One region of the Bradyrhizobium sp. HKCCYLR20261 genome, then DNA from elsewhere that is predicted to be linked to it. Evidence: predicted binding sites of a transcription regulator. Region 1 holds the regulator's gene; the other holds the start of a gene.

The links. The regulator LexA, encoded in region 1, represses DNA repair genes until DNA is damaged. The targets are predictions, from matches to a motif close to TGTTCNNNNTGTGTTCNG.
Region 2: the regulator LexA is predicted to act here: its motif matches at 4,323-4,340, upstream of ACQR1L_RS06180 (PA0069 family radical SAM protein).

What each region holds. Positions count from the first base shown of each region.
Region 1 covers NZ_JBNPUZ010000006.1:379,645-387,442, reverse strand. Annotated here, with positions in the region: gene ACQR1L_RS17185 (glutamine--tRNA ligase/YqeY domain fusion protein) at 1-1,176, shown strand, start outside; gene ACQR1L_RS17180 (hypothetical protein) at 1,189-1,401, opposite strand; gene ACQR1L_RS17175 (ComEC/Rec2 family competence protein) at 1,540-3,831, shown strand; gene ACQR1L_RS17170 (hypothetical protein) at 3,970-4,407, opposite strand; gene lexA (transcriptional repressor LexA) at 4,689-5,390, opposite strand; gene ACQR1L_RS17160 (molybdopterin molybdotransferase MoeA) at 5,598-6,809, opposite strand; gene ACQR1L_RS17155 (alpha/beta fold hydrolase) at 6,931-7,740, opposite strand; gene ACQR1L_RS17150 (hypothetical protein) at 7,742-7,798, opposite strand, start outside.
Region 2 covers NZ_JBNPUZ010000002.1:547,979-555,776, reverse strand. Annotated here, with positions in the region: gene ACQR1L_RS06195 (bifunctional helix-turn-helix transcriptional regulator/GNAT family N-acetyltransferase) at 1-926, opposite strand, end outside; gene ACQR1L_RS06190 (glycosyl transferase) at 992-1,564, opposite strand; gene ACQR1L_RS06185 (phosphoketolase family protein) at 1,742-4,159, opposite strand; gene ACQR1L_RS06180 (PA0069 family radical SAM protein) at 4,351-5,544, shown strand; gene ACQR1L_RS06175 (ribonuclease HII) at 5,640-6,473, shown strand; gene ACQR1L_RS06170 (glycosyltransferase family 39 protein) at 6,699-7,798, shown strand, end outside.

The DNA of each region.
Region 1 (7,798 bases):
TTCCCGAACGGCGCGCGCGTGCTGCGCGCCAAGATCGACATGGCCGCCGGCAACATCAATCTGCGCGACCCCGTGCTGTACCGGATCCTGCACGCCCACCACCCGCGCACCGGCGATACCTGGAAGATCTATCCGAGCTACGACTACGCCCACGGCCAGTCGGACGCGATCGAGGGCGTGACGCATTCGATCTGCACGCTCGAATTCGAGGATCACCGGCCGCTCTACGAATGGCTGCTCGACAAGCTGCCGGTGCCGTCGCATCCACGGCAGTACGAGTTCGCGCGCCTCAACCTCACCTACACGCTGCTGTCCAAGCGCGTGCTGACGCGGCTGGTGCAGGACGGCCATGTCTCCGGCTGGAACGATCCGCGTATGCCGACCATCGCCGGATTGAAGCGACGCGGCGTGCCGCCGGCGGCGGTGCGCGAATTCACCAAGCGCATCGGCATCGCCAAGGCCAACAGCATCGTCGATGTCGGCATGCTCGAATTCTGCATCCGCGAGGAGCTCAACCGCACGGCGCAGCGCCGCATGGCGGTGCTGCGTCCCTTGAAGGTGGTGATCGAGAACTATCCGGAAGGCCAGGTCGAGGAGCTCGAGGCGATCAATCATCCCGACGATCCCTCGGCCGGCACGCGCAGAATCGCGTTCGGCCGCGAGCTCTATATCGAGCAGGACGACTTCATGGAGAACCCGCCGAAGAAGTTCTTCCGCCTGTCGCCAGGCAACGAGGTGCGGCTGCGCTACGCCTATTTCATCAAGTGCCGCGAGGTCATCAAGAACGACGCCGGCGAGATCGTCGAGCTGCGCTGCACCTATGATCCGGCGACCAAGGGCGGCAACGCGCCCGACGGACGCAAGGTCAAGGCGACGATGCATTGGCTGCCGGCCGCGCAGTCGTTGACAGCCGAGATCCGCCTCTACAACCAGCTGTTCGCCAATCCGAGCCCGAACGCGGCGGACTTCACCGCCGACCTCAATCCGGACTCGCTGGAGGTGCTGACCGACGCGCGCATCGAGCCGGCGATCGCCGAAAGCAATTCGGCCGACCCGATGCAGTTCGAGCGTCAGGGCTACTTCGTGCGCGATCCCGACTCGACGCCCGACAGGCTGGTGTTCAACCGCACCATCGGCCTGCGCGACACGTTCGCCAAGGAGGTCGCGAAGGGCTGAGGCGCGCGCCGCTCAGCCGATCGCGTCCTGGCCGGCATCGGTCAGTGTCGGCACGCCCTCGCCGAGCTCGACGAGGCCGCGCTCGGCGAGCAGGGACAGGTCCTCGTCGCTGACGGGAGAGAGGGTGAGCCGGTTGGCCTTGATGTCGCGCAGGGTCCAGCGCAGGTGGATCGCCTTCTCGAGTTCGAGGTCGGCGAAGGGGTCGTCGATCGCGTGGTCGTCCATGACCGTATAAGTCCGGGGGTGCACGAAAGTTCCCGTGCATTGCGGGATGCATCGACCGGTATTCCCGTTCCGTTCTGCTAGGCGCGCTCGCACAGCTTCCGGTAGCCTGACGCCAGTCCGGTAGCGGGTGGTGTGGGCATGGCGGGGCCGGTGCGGCCGCCAGGAGGGCGGCGCGGGTTCGCGGGCGTGATGGCCGATGTCTGGCCGCCGCGCGGCGCGCTTGCCGCCGGCTGGCCCGCGATCGGCGCCGGCGCATGGCCGTCGCTTGCCGGCAAGCTCAAGAGCTGGGCCCGGGAGGAGGCCGGCGCAGGGCGGCTGCTGCCGTGGGTGCCCGTCGCGTTCGGCGCGGGCATCGCGCTGTATTTTTCCGCCGACCACGAGCCCGTGCTGTGGGTCACCGCGGTCACCGCGGTGCTGCTCTGCGTCGCGGCCGGGCTGATGCGCCGGCATCGGCTGTTTCCGGCGGTCGTGATGATCGCAGCGGCGGCGGCCGGCTTTGCCGCCGCGACCGCCCGGACCGCCCGCGTCGCCCACCCCGTGCTGGCGCGGCCGCTGTATTCGGTCTCGCTCACAGGCTTCGTCGAAGCGCGCGACATCCGCGAGCGCAGCGACCGCATCGTGCTGCGGGTGGCATCGATGGAGAGCCCGCGCAGCAGCGTCGCGCTGGTGCGCGTGCGGCTCGCGGTGCGCAAGGGCACGGCGCCGGAGGTTGGCAGCTTCGTGCAGCTCAAGGCGCGGCTGCTGCCGCCGCTCGCGCCGGTGCGTCCCGGCAGTTACGACTTCGCGCGCGACATGTTTTTCCAGGGCATCGGCGCCTCCGGTTTCGTGATGGGCACGATCACGGCCCAGCCACCGCCACAGGAGAGCAGCTACGCCCTGCGCTACGCCGCGACCATGCAGGGCCTGCGCGATGCGATCGATGCGCGCATCCGCTCCCGTCTCAGTGGTGACGAGCGCGCCATTGCTACTGCGCTGCTGACCGGACGGCGCGACGCCATCACGCCGGATGTCAACGACGCGATGTTCGTCTCCGGCCTCGGCCACGTGCTGTCGATCTCGGGCTATCACATGGCGGTCGTGGCCGGCGTCGTGTTCTTCGCCGTGCGCGCGCTGCTCGCGCTGATCCCCGGCCTGACCATCAGCCATCCGATCAAGAAATGGGCCGCCGCCGCGGCACTGGTCGCGGCCGCGTTCTATCTGCTGCTGTCGGGTGCCGAGGTCGCCACGCAGCGATCGTTCTTCATGACGGCCGTGGTGCTGATCGCCGTGATGGTCGATCGCCGCGCCGTCACCTTCCGCACGCTCGCGGTGGCCGCCATGATCGTCCTGATCGCGGCCCCCGAAGCGCTGGTGCATCCGAGCTTCCAGATGTCGTTCGCGGCCACGCTCGGCCTCGTCGCGCTGGTGCAGTTCGGCCTGCCGAGACTGTTCGCGACCCCCGACAGTTCGACCACGCAGCGCATCGCGCTGTGGGGCGGCCGGGAACTGTCCATGCTGCTGCTGGCCTCGCTGATCGCGGGGCTCGCGACGACGCCCTATGCCGCCTTCCATTTCCACCGCATCACGCCCTATGGCGTGCTCGCCAATCTCGCGGCGATGCCGGTGGTCTCGGTGCTGGTGATGCCGGCGGGCCTGCTGGGCCTGCTCGCAGCGCCGTTCGGCCTCGATGGCCCCTGGTGGACGCTGATGGGCTGGGGCATCGACTGGATGATCGCCGTGACGCGCTGGGTGGCGGCGCTGCCCGGTGCCGTCGGCCGTATCCCGGCGTTCGGCATCGGCCCGCTGATCGCGGCCAGCCTGGGCCTCATCCTGATCGGCCTGTTGCGCACGCCGCTGCGCTGGTCGGGCGCCGTGCTGCTGGCGGCGGCCACGGCCTGGGCCGCGATGACGCCCCGTCCCGATATTCTCGTCTCCGGCGATGGCCGCGCGGTGGCCGTCCGCGGCCGCGACGGACGCCTGCATGTGATGCGCAGCGGCAAGGACGTGTTCGTCACCAAGGAATGGCTCGCGGCCGACGCCGACGCGCGGCTGCCCGCCGATTCGTCGCTTGGTGACGGCGTGTCCTGTGACGAGCAGGGCTGCGTGGTCGCGATGGCAGACGGCCGCATCGTCGCGCTGGCGCTGCGGGTCGATGCACTTGCCGACGATTGCACCCGCGCCGCGCTGGTGGTGACGGCGCGCTCGGCCCCACAGTCGTGCGAGGCTGCCGTGATCGACCGTCCGCGCCTGCAGCAGCAGGGGGCCTTGATGCTCGTGCAGAACGGCAAGGGCCTTGCCGTCACGCCGGTGCGCGCCGACGGCACGGGCCGGCCGTGGTGGCCGGCACCCGCCGAGCCCAGCGAGTTCGAGGCGACGCTGACGCCGCGCGCGCCACCGTCGCGCGCGCAGGACGCGACACCGCCTGACACGGAGCAGGCTGGAGAGGATTAGTCCTTGGGTCGAATGCAGCACACGACACCGGCGCCGCAACGGTCGGCTCCGGAGTAGAGCCGGTCGACGATTGCGGCGTCAGCGTGCGATCCGCATGACAATGAGCTGACGCTCAGCCCATCGAATGTTGCGCGTGGCTCAGGTGATGCTGATGCGGCGGATTGGCGTCGGCTGCTGCGCCGGCGCCTCCTCCGCGATCTCGCGTCGTTCGCCCGGCTGCTTGCTGACCGGCAATTGCAGCACGGTGACGCGCTGGCCCTCGCAGAGCTGAGTCACCAGCACATGGCGTCCATCCGCGAACTCGATCGCGTCGTGATGGCGGTCGGGAATGTGCTTCTCGATGGTGTTGAACTTGGCGACGCGCTCGCGGATCGTGCGGGTCCACAGCCAGCGGCTGTCGTAGCGAACGTCCTCGGCAAAGGCGAGCTCGGTGCCGGGCAGCATGCAGACCGCGACGGTCGGCTCGCTTTCCAAGGCGAAGCCGCGGGTCGCGGTGCCGCGGAACGTCGTCGAGATCAGCGTCTCGCCGACTTTGGCGGGACGGGAGGCAACGGCATGGAGGCTGTAGTCACACATCGGATCGCTCCTCGTTCAGAGATAGCTGACCCACGCTCCCCCCGGACAGGCGCAGGCCTCTATCAGAGTGGACATCGGGAGCGATGTTAGCGCGCGCTTCGCGGCAATTCTGCGCTGATCTGCAGTGCGCGCGGGCGCTGCCGATCACAAGCGTTTGAGTGTGCCGCGCTGCACATCATGATGTGCATTCTCAACTGACTCATAAATAGGCGGCCGCGAGTCCGGGCGGCTCACACCGCCGATCTGCTGGGCAGATCCGGCGGCCTCGCAGACGCCGGGACTCAGTACTTCCGGTACAGCCCGACCAGCTTGCCCTGGATCTTCACCCGGTTGGGCGGCAGGATGCGCACCTCATACGCCGTGTTGGCCGGCTCCAGGGCGATCGACGCGCCGCGGCGGCGGAAGCGCTTCAACGTCGCTTCCTCGTCGTCGATCAGCGCCACGACGATGTCGCCGGTGTCGGCGGACTCGTTGCGCTGGATCAGCGCCATGTCGCCGTCGAGGATGCCGGCGTCGACCATCGAATCGCCGCGGACTTCGAGCGCGTAGTGTTCGCCATTGCCAAGCATGTCGGCCGGCACGCTGATGGTGTGGCTGCGCGTCTGCAGCGCCTCGATCGGCGTACCCGCGGCAATCCGGCCCATCACCGGCACCGCGACGGGACGCTCACCATCGTCGAGCGCCGGTGTCGATGTGCGAACCTTGCCGAGATTGCCCTCGATCACCGACGGCGTGAAGCCGCCGCGCCGGTTGTTGGCGGCCTGCGAGAGCTCGGGCAGCTTGATCACCTCGATCGCGCGGGCGCGATTGGGCAGCCGGCGGATGAAGCCGCGCTCTTCGAGAGCTGTAATCAGCCGATGGATGCCGGACTTGGAGCGCAGGTCGAGCGCATCCTTCATCTCGTCGAAGGACGGCGGCACGCCGGCTTCCTTGAGCCGTTCGTTGATGAACCGCAGAAGTTCGTACTGTTTGCGCGTCAGCATCTCGACCTGGTCCCCGGTTGGTTGTCGTCCGAAGTTCTCAAGAGCTCTTGCGTCCCAGAGCCAGACTGGACGACCGTCATTCACGTCACCCGCAACATACTAAAAACAAATCATGAACGGACACTATCTGTTCGATGTGTGTTCTGCAATCCTAAAAATATGATGAATGGACCGAGCTTTACCGGAGGAAGCCCACCCACCGACGCCTCACCTGGGCAGGCGCAGGATCTCGCAAGGGCTGCCTGCGGGAGCCTTCGGCGCGAAGGCCGGACGGATCACCAGCGCCTGCGAAAGCGCGAGATTCCCGAGCAGAGACGAATCCTGCTGGTTCACCGGCGTGGCGATCAGCGTGCCGTCGGGGCGCTCTTCCAACTGCGCGCGCAGATAGTCCTCGCGTGAGTCGTTCGGCCCGAGTTCGCGGCCGAGCAGGGCGGTCTCGCGCGGCGGCGCGACCTCCTCGCGCCCGAGCAGGGCACGAATCAGCGGCACCAGGAACAGGATGGCGCAGACATAGGACGACACCGGGTTGCCCGGCAGGCCGATCACCCTCATGCCGCCGAGCCGGCCGTGCATCATCGGCTTGCCCGGCCGCATCGCGATCTTCCAGAACGCCATCTCGACGCCTTCGGCCTCGAGGGCTTGCTTGACCAGATCATGGTCGCCGACCGAGGCGCCGCCGGTGGTGATCAAGATATCTGCGCCGGACTCGCGTGCCCGGCGGATGCCGGCCACGGTGGCCTCCATCGTGTCGACGGCGATGCCGAGATCAATCGGCTCGGCACCCTCGCTACGCACCAGCGCCCGCAGCGCATAGCCGTTGGAGTAGACGATCTGGCCGGGACCGGGCTCGGAGCCCGGCATCACCAGTTCGTCGCCGGTCGCGAGCAGCGCCACCTTGGGCCGCCGCCGCACCGGCAGCGCCGGATGATTCATGCTGGCCGCCAGCGACAGGTCGCGGTCGCTGAGCCGGCGTCCGGCCTTCAGCAGCACCATGCCCTGGTGGAAGTCGACGCCAGCGGGGCGGATGTGCCGGCCCTTGATGGCGGCCTCATTGACGACCACATGGCCGCCCTCCGCGGTCGTATCCTCCTGGATGACGACCGCATCGGCGCCCTCCGGCACGACGCCGCCGGTGAAGATGCGCGCCGCCTCGCCAGCGCCGACCACGCGATCGAACGGCCGCCCGGCCGCGACCTCGCCGATCACCTTGAGCTTGGCGCCCGGCCTGTCGGCATCGGCCGCCCGCAGCGCGTAACCGTCCATCGCCGACATCGCCTCCGGCGGCTGCGTCCGCAGTGCTGCCAGGTCGCGCGCCAGGATGCGGTGGAATGCCTCGTCCAGCCCGACCATCTCCTCAGGCAGCGGCTCGGCGCCGGCAAGCACCGCGGACAACGCATCGGACACCGGCATCAAGGCCATCAGAGTTCCTTTGGAAGGAAGCGGACGAGTCGAGGGAGTCGCGTTCTAACCGAACGCGCAGGGCGGGGCCAAGGGGCCAATCCGACCGGTGCCTTGGGGAGCAGCCTCGCGCGGGGCGCTCTTACAATGTGGCGAGAAACCTCGTGATCAGTCCGGTGACCTCCGCGGGCTGTTCGAGGCTCGGCAGATGCGCAACACCGGTGATCCCGTGACCGGCCGCGTTCGGCATCGTCGCAGCAAGCAATCGGCTTCGCTCCTGGATATGAGGAAAGTCGAGGTCGCCCCAGATCACGAGCGCCGGCGCGGTGATCTCGCCGAGGCGCGGGAAGGCAGGTGTCACGTCGAGACTTGCGCCCACCGGCGCTGCGCGCAGCGCGGCGGCGTTCTTCTGCAGAAACATGTCGCGCAACTCGCCCGATACGCGCCCATCAGGTGCGAGCGGACCGTCGAGCCAGAGATGCGCCTTGAGCATGCTGACGCGGTCCCAATCGCGTGCCGCCTCTGCTGCGGCGACATCGCGCAGCAGCGCCGTGATGGCCGGTGGGTAGACCGGCTCTGGCGCTCCGCTGATCGATGGCGCGATCAGAACGAGGGCACGTGTCCGCGACGGCTGCGCCAGCGCGAAGTCGAGCGCGATCTTTCCGCCTTGCGAACAGGCGACAAGCGTCGCCTGCCGGCCCGGCGCGAGCGCATCGATCACCGCGAGCAAGTCGGCAACCGGTGAATGGTCTTCGATCTCTGCCACCGTCTCTCCGAAGCCGCGGCGATCGTAGGAGATCGCCGTGTGGGTGGCTGCGATGTCGTCGATCTGCGCAAGCCACATGGTGTGGTCGAACACCGCTGCATGCAGGAAGACGACGGGCTCGCCTCGGCCGGCAACCAACGTCGCGAGTTTTGCACGGCCGGAAATAATTCGACGAAGTGAGTTCATATCACACCGGATGCCTGATCCACACGTTGGGTTCGACGTAGACGGCGTAATCTTGCTC
Region 2 (7,798 bases), on a different contig from region 1:
AATTCCAGCCGCCAAGTCTCGCCCATCAGCGGCACGCCGAACATCGCATGCGGCTCCTCGGCGATCTTGCGAAAGCCGGCGCGGGCATAGATGTCGCGCGCGGCCGTCAGGATGCTCTGCGTCCACAGTTCGATCGTCCGGTAATTCTTCTCGCGCGCGAAGCGGATGCATTGCTCGGTGAGGGCCCGGCCGACACCGAGCCCGCGGGCCGACTTCTCGACGAGCAGCAATCGGATCTTGGCGATGTCGTCACCGCCCTTGACCAGGAAGATCGAGCCGACCGGCTCGCCGGCCAGCTCGGCGATCCAGCAATGCTCGCGCGCCGGGTCGTAGTTGCGGATGAACTGCGCTCCGATCTCGGCCACCAGCGCTTCGAAACTGGCGTTCCAGCCATACTCCTCGGCGTAGACGGCGCCATGACGGGCGATCACCCAGCCAATGTCGCCGGGCCGGTGGCTGCGCAGCAGGACCGGCGCGCGCGACGGCGGCGTGGGCGACAGCGCGCTCTCGATGGTCGCCATCGCGCCGACCAGCCGCTCGCGAAGCGCCGGCGTGAGCGGCGCGATCATCGCTGCGATCTCCTTCTGCGAGCTGCGGTCGAGCCTGGCAAAGGCCTGCCGTCCTTTCGCGGTGAGTGCGAGCTGCTGCTGCCTGCGATCGGACGGCAGCGGCGTCCGGGTGATCAGGCCCTTTTCGTCGAAACTCTGCACGATGCGGCTCAGATACCCCGCATCCAGGCCGAGATAGGTCCCGATCTCCTTGGCCGACACCGCCTCGCGATGGGCGAGCTCGTAGAGCACGCGGGCCTCGGCCAGCGAGAACGGGCTGTCGAGCAGGTGCTGATCGAGCGCGCCGAGTTTCTGGGTGTAGAAGCGGTTGAAGGCGCGAACGGCGGTGACCTGGGTGTCGGATGGCGCTGGAATCATGGCTCGTCTCCAATACTTGCCATTGTCAAACATATGGTTGACTTTAGCAAGTATCGAGACGGCGCTCAGATCATGACGATCCGGCTGCGCAGCATGGTGCGGGAGGAGCGGCCGAGCTGGCGCAGCAGCCGCGTCTCGGGGCGCCTGGCCTCCGGCCTGTAGCCGCCGACCTGGCGGTAGTGGTCCCTGGCGATCAGCAGGCCCTGGTCGCCGAGCGGACCGAAGAGAGCGCGGCTCACCGCCCGCAGCCGGTCGCGCAGGCTGACAGGGGCGTAGGGTGAGCGAGCATAGCGGAAGACGCCGGCGAGCGGCCGGCCGCCCGCCCCGACGCTCTGGATGAACTGCATGGTCTCGTCGATCCAGCCGGGATCGAGCACGGCGCCCGCGGGAAGGAACATCAGCCAGGGCGCGCGGGCCTTGGCGGCGCCGGCGGCGAGCGCGGCGGCATGAGACCCCTCGAACTTCATAAAGTGGCAGCCGGCGACGTCGGCGACGCGCTCCATCACGCTGGAATCGGCGGAGCGGTCGACCAGCAGGACCTCGGTGACGACTCCGGCCGCGGCCCCCGGCACCAGCGCGGACAGGGTGGCCACGGCGGTCTGCTCGACGCCCTCGGTCGGGATGATCACGCTCAGCATGAACCTGGCATCTTCGTTTGCAGCGCCTCCGGTCTGGTTGTTAGCATCTTGTCACAATCAAATCAGCCCGCTGCACTGCGGAATTTTGCAGCAGCGGGCACGCGGCGATCCGTTCGGGCAATGCACGGCGGGTGCTATTTCAAGATGCCTTGGCGCAGACATGCGCGCTCGGCTGGTTCAGTCGCCCGGCTGCGCCGGCGTCGTTCCACCGGCGCTGTTTGTCCACACCCAGTCGCGGATCTCCGGCATGTCCTCGCCATGCGCCCGGATGTAGCGGGCATGTTCGATCAGCGCGTCGCGGAATTTCTGCTTCACATGCGCCGCCGCGACGCTGAGCCCAGGCACCCGTTCGATCGCTTCGATGGCGAGATGGAAACGGTCGAGCTCGTTGAGGACGACCATGTCGAACGGCGTCGTCGTGGTGCCTTCCTCGATGAAGCCGCGCACATGCATGCCGGCATGGTTGGTGCGGCTGTAGGTCAGCCGATGGATCAGATAGGGATAGCCGTGATAGGCGAAGATGACAGGCTTGTCGGTCGTGAACAGGCTGTCAAAGTCGCGATCGCTGAGGCCGTGCGGATGCTCGGACCGTGGCTGCAGGGTCATCAGGTCGACGACGTTGACGACGCGGATCTTGAGGCCCGGCAGCTCCTGGCGCAGCAGGTCGACGGCGGCGAGCGTCTCCAGCGTCGGGACGTCGCCGGCGCAGGCCATGACCACGTCGGGCTCCTCGCCGGCCGGCTCGGTGCCGGCCCATGACCAGATGCCGATGCCGGCGTCGCAATGAACCGCGGCCTCCCGCATCGACAGGAATTGCGGCGCGGGCTGCTTGCCGGCGACGATGACGTTGATGCGGTCATAGGTCCGCAGGCAGTGGTCGGCGATCCACAGCAGCGTATTGGCGTCCGGCGGAAAGTAGATGCGGACGATGTCTGCCTTCTTGTTGGCGACGAGATCGACGAAGCCGGGATCCTGGTGGCTGAACCCGTTATGGTCCTGCCGCCAGACATGCGACGTCAGCAGATAGTTCAGGGACGCGATCGGACGCCGCCACGGCAGCTCGCGCGAGACCTTCAGCCATTTGGCGTGCTGGTTGAACATCGAATCCACGATGTGGATGAAGGCCTCGTAGCAGGAGAACAGGCCGTGACGGCCGGTGAGCAGATAGCCCTCCAGCCAGCCCTGGCAGAGATGTTCGCTCAACACCTCCATGACCCGGCCGTCATGGGCGAGATGGACGTCATAGGGCTCGATGCCTTCCATCCAGACGCGCTCGGTGACGTCGAACACCGCGTCGAGCCGGTTCGAGGCGGTCTCGTCCGGGCCCATGATACGGAAGTTTCTCGCCTCCGCATTCAGCTTGACGACCTCGCGCAGAAACTTGCCGAGTTCGCGCGTGGCTTCGGTGATGGTCTCGCCGGGCGAGCGCACCTCGACGGCGAAGGCGCGATAGTCCGGCAGCTTCAGCTCGCGCTTGAGCAGGCCGCCATTCGCATGCGGATTGGCGCCCATGCGCCGCGTCCCCTTTGGCGCGAGAGCCTGCAACTCCGGCACGAGACGGCCGTTCGTATCGAACAGCGTCTCCGGCTGGTAGCTCCTCATCCACGCTTCGAGCAGCGCGAGGTGCTCCGGCTTGCCGCGCGGATTTGCGATCGGCACCTGATGCGCGCGCCAGAAGCCCTCGACCTTGAGGCCGTCGACTTCCCTAGGCCCGGTCCAGCCCTTCGGGCTGCGCAGCACGATCATCGGCCAGCGCGGACGCTGGATCACCGCATCCGGCTGGCGCGCGTTCTGCTGGATCGAGCGGATGCTGGCGAGCGCGACGTCGAGCGCGTCGGCCATCTGGCGGTGCATCGCCTTGGGCTCGTCGCCTTCGACAAACAACGGCGCGTAGCCATAGCCTTCGAACAGGGATTTGAGCTCGGCATCGCCCAAGCGGGCGAGCACGGTGGGGTTGGCGATCTTGTAGCCGTTGAGATGCAGGATCGGCAGCACGGCGCCGTCGTGCGCCGGGTTCAGAAACTTGTTCGAGTGCCAGGATGCGGCGAGCGGGCCGGTCTCGGCCTCGCCATCGCCGATCACGCAGGCAACGATCAGATCGGGATTGTCGAACGCGGCGCCATAGGCATGGACCAACGCGTAGCCGAGCTCGCCGCCTTCGTGGATCGAGCCCGGCGTCTCCGGCGCGGCGTGGCTCGGGATGCCGCCGGGAAAGGAGAACTGCCGGAACAGCTTCCGCAAGCCATCCACGTCGCGGCTGATATCGGGATAGATCTCGCTGTAGCTGCCCTCGAGATAGGTGTTGGCGACCATGCCCGGACCGCCATGGCCGGGGCCGCAGACATAAATCACGTCGAGATCCTGCGCGACGATGGCGCGGTTGAGATGGGCATAGATGAAGTTCAGCCCCGGCGTGGTGCCCCAATGGCCGAGCAGGCGCGGTTTGATGTGCTCCGGCTTCAGCGGCTCGCGCAGCAGCGGATTGTCGAGCAGATAGATCTGGCCGACCGAGAGATAGTTGGCTGCCCGCCAATAGCGGTCGAGCAGGTCGAGATCGTCAGCGGGAAGGGTCGGTTGGGGAGAACTGAGCTGCATGGGACCTCGCTTGCCGTCCGTTTCGCGCCTGCGGGAGAGTACAGGAGAGTAACGCCGCACCGTCCCGTTCCAACGCGGCCGCAGCATAGAACGGGAATGTGATGGCTGGCCTTGCGCAGGCTCAGAACCGATCCTCCGAGCTTGTTCAATTTTGATCTTGTTATGTTCTCTTTTTGTGCTATGTCTTGGCCATGAGCCGAGCATCTTCACATGCCCTCAAGCGCCCGCCGGTCCCGGTGCCCTCCGAGCCGGTGGGCGCGCCTTCGTCTGGTCCTGATACGACTGGTCCTGACAAGGACTTTCCCGAACTCGCGGTCGCCATCGAACGGGGCCGGCGCCGCGGCCGGGGTGCCCAATCCAATGCGAGCGGCCGCTACGAGGCGGAGGCCCGTGTTGTCTTCGACGATGGCTGGCAGAGCCTCGAGGACTTGCCGCCGTTCAAGACCACGGTCGCGACCGACACCTCGCGCAAGGTCATCACGCGCAACGATTCTCCCGACATCGGCTTCGACCGATCGATCAATCCGTATCGCGGCTGCGAGCACGGCTGCGTCTACTGCTTCGCGCGGCCGACCCACGCCTTTCTCGGCCTGTCGCCGGGGCTGGATTTCGAATCCAAGCTGTTCGTGAAGCCCGACGCGCCGGCGCTGCTGGAGAAGGAGCTTGCCGCCAGCGGCTATGAGCCGCGGATGATCGCGATCGGCACCAACACCGATCCGTATCAGCCGATCGAGCGCGAGCGGAAGATCATGCGCGGCATCCTCGAGGTGCTGGAAAAGGTTGGCCATCCCGTCGGAATCGTCACCAAGTCGGCGCTGGTGATGCGTGATGCCGACATTCTGGCGCGGATGGCCAAGAAGAACCTGGCGAAGGTCGCGATATCAGTGACCACGCTGGATCCGAAGCTGGCCCGCACCATGGAGCCGCGGGCCTCGACGCCATCGAAGCGGCTGGAGGCGCTGCAGGCGCTGTCGAAGGCGGGCATCCCGACCACGGTGATGGTGGCGCCGGTGATCCCGGCGCTCAACGACAGCGAGATCGAGCGCATCCTCGATGCCGCTGCTCATGCCGGCGTCAAGGAAGCGGCCTATGTTCTGTTGCGGCTGCCGCTGGAGGTGCGCGACCTGTTCCGCGAATGGCTGCTGGAGCACTATCCGGACCGCTATCGCCATGTGTTCACCTTGATCCGCGACATGCGCGGCGGCCGCGACTACGACTCGCAATGGGGCACGCGCATGAAGGGCACGGGACCGATGGCCTGGATGATCGGTCGCCGCTTCGAGATCGCGTGCGAGAAGCTCGGGCTGAACAAGCGGCGGACCAAGCTGACCACGGATCATTTCGTGCGGCCGAAAGGCGGCGGGCAGCAGTTGAGCCTGTTCTGAGGCGACCTCAATTCGGAACTCGGCGGATGGGAATAGCGGTGAATTGAGGTCCGCTCCGGTTGCGCTGCGTTGGCTCGTTCCGCACGATCCCGGCCATGATTCGGGACCAAGCGAACAAGCCGGGCAGGGCGAAAGCGGCCGGTGCTGCGAAGAAGAGCGCCGCTGCGAAGGCCGCGACCAGGGCGGGCGCGGCCAGCAAGGCCGGCGCCAAGCTCGGCAAGGGCGTCATCGCGGTGGCCCCGCCAAGCTTTCGGCGCGAGCGGGCGCTGTTGAAGCAGGGCATCTGGCCGGTCGCAGGCTGCGACGAGGCCGGCCGCGGTCCGCTCGCAGGACCGGTGGTGGCTGCGGCGGTGATTCTCGATCCCAACCGCATCCCGAAGGGGCTCGATGATTCCAAGCGGTTGACCGCCGAGCAGCGCGAGATTCTCTTCGACAAGATCTGCAAGACCTCGGCCTTCGCCGTTGCCTTCGCCTCGCCGTCGCGAATCGATCGCGACAACATTCTGCGGGCGTCGCTGTGGGCGCTGTCGCGCGCGGTGAAGGCGCTGCCGGAGGCGCCGAAGCACGTGTTCGTCGACGGCCGCGACCGTATCGACGTCGATTGCAACTGCGAGGCGGTGATCGGCGGCGACGGGCTGGTGATGTCGATCGCGGCGGCCTCGATCGTCGCCAAGGTCACGCGTGACCGGTTGATGTGCGCGCTGGCGCAGGACTGCCCCGGCTACGGCTTCGAGCAGCACAAGGGCTACGGCGTGCCGGATCATCTCGCCGCCTTGGACCGGCTCGGCCCCTCGGTGCATCATCGCAGCCTGTTTGCACCGGTCGTGGCGGCCCGGCAGAAGCATCAGCCTTTGGCGGTCGAGCCCGAGCCTGATCTGTTCGCGGAGATCACGCTGGTCACGTCCACCGAAATCTCGCTTGGCACCTGATGCCGGTTGCCTCGACCGCGCCACGGTCTTAAAGCTTGAGGCAGCCAGCCAGCACGAAGTGTCACTCCTCGCAGCGGGGGCGGTGTTGTGCGCCCAGTCGTGCGGTATCGATTGCGGGCGTCGGACAGCGAGGCTGCTGCGCATGAGGGACGGTCCTGCCGGCATCCCCGACGTCCCAAGCGATCCCAGCTTCAAAGCGATCCCAGCTAAGCGATCCAGCCGTTCATGCGTTTCACGTCCCTGGTTGTCGAACTGATCCGCGCAAGACCGCGGCTGGTCGTCGTCATCGTGGTGCTCTGCCAGGCCCTGATGTGGCTTGGCCTTGCCGTGCTGTTCTACCGCAGCCCGCCCGGCCAGCTCGCCACCGCGATCGCCTTCGGCCGTGAGTACCAGGTCGGCACCGATCTCGGGCCGCCGCTGTCGTTCTGGCTGTCCGACATCGCCTACCGCATCGCCGGCAACCATCTGTTCGGCGTCTATGTGCTGGCCGTGGCGTGTTCGGCGCTGAGTCTCTGGGTGATCTATCTCCTGGCGCGTGCCATCGTCGGCGGCCAGCAGGCCGTGCTTGCGGTGCTGCTCACGATGACCATCACCGCGTTCGGCGCGCCCACGCTCGAATTCGGTCCCGAGGTGCTGGCACGGCCGCTGTGGGCGCTGCTGCTGTTGCATAGCTGGCGGATTCTCGGGCAGGGCCGGCGCAACGCCTGGTTCGCCTGGTCGATCGAGGCGGGGCTGCTGCTGCTGACCACGCCAGCGGCCGCCTTCCTGTTGCTGCTGCTCGCCGGCTTCGTGGTCTCGACCGCGCAGGGCCGCCGCGTGCTGCGCTCGTTCGATCCCTTGTTCGCGCTGCTCGTAGTGCTGGCGCTGGCGCTGCCCTACCTGATCTTCGTGCTGCGCTCCGACAGCGTCGGCCTGCCGGCCTTGCCGCTGCTCGCGGACCTCTCGCTGCGCGGCTGGCACTGGCTTGCGCTCGTCGGCGGCTTGCTGCTGGCGATCGCCGCGATGCTGCTGCTGGTCGTGCTCGATGCCTCCTGGGTCAGCCGCGGCGATACCGAGGCGCCGATCATCTACCGCCGTTCCGTGCCGCCGCTCGCCCGCGACTTCGTCTATTGCTTCGCGATCGCACCGGCGCTCGCGGGCAGCCTGATCTCCGGCCTGTTCGGTCTTCCTGGCGTGCTCGGCGGCACCGCGGTCAGCCTGACCATGGTCGGGCTGGCCCTGGTCGTCGCCTCCGGCGACCTGATCTATCTGCGCCGGCAGCGCCTCTTACGCGTGGTCTGGGCGGCCGCGGTCGCGGCGCCCGCCATCCTCGTCGCCGGCAATGC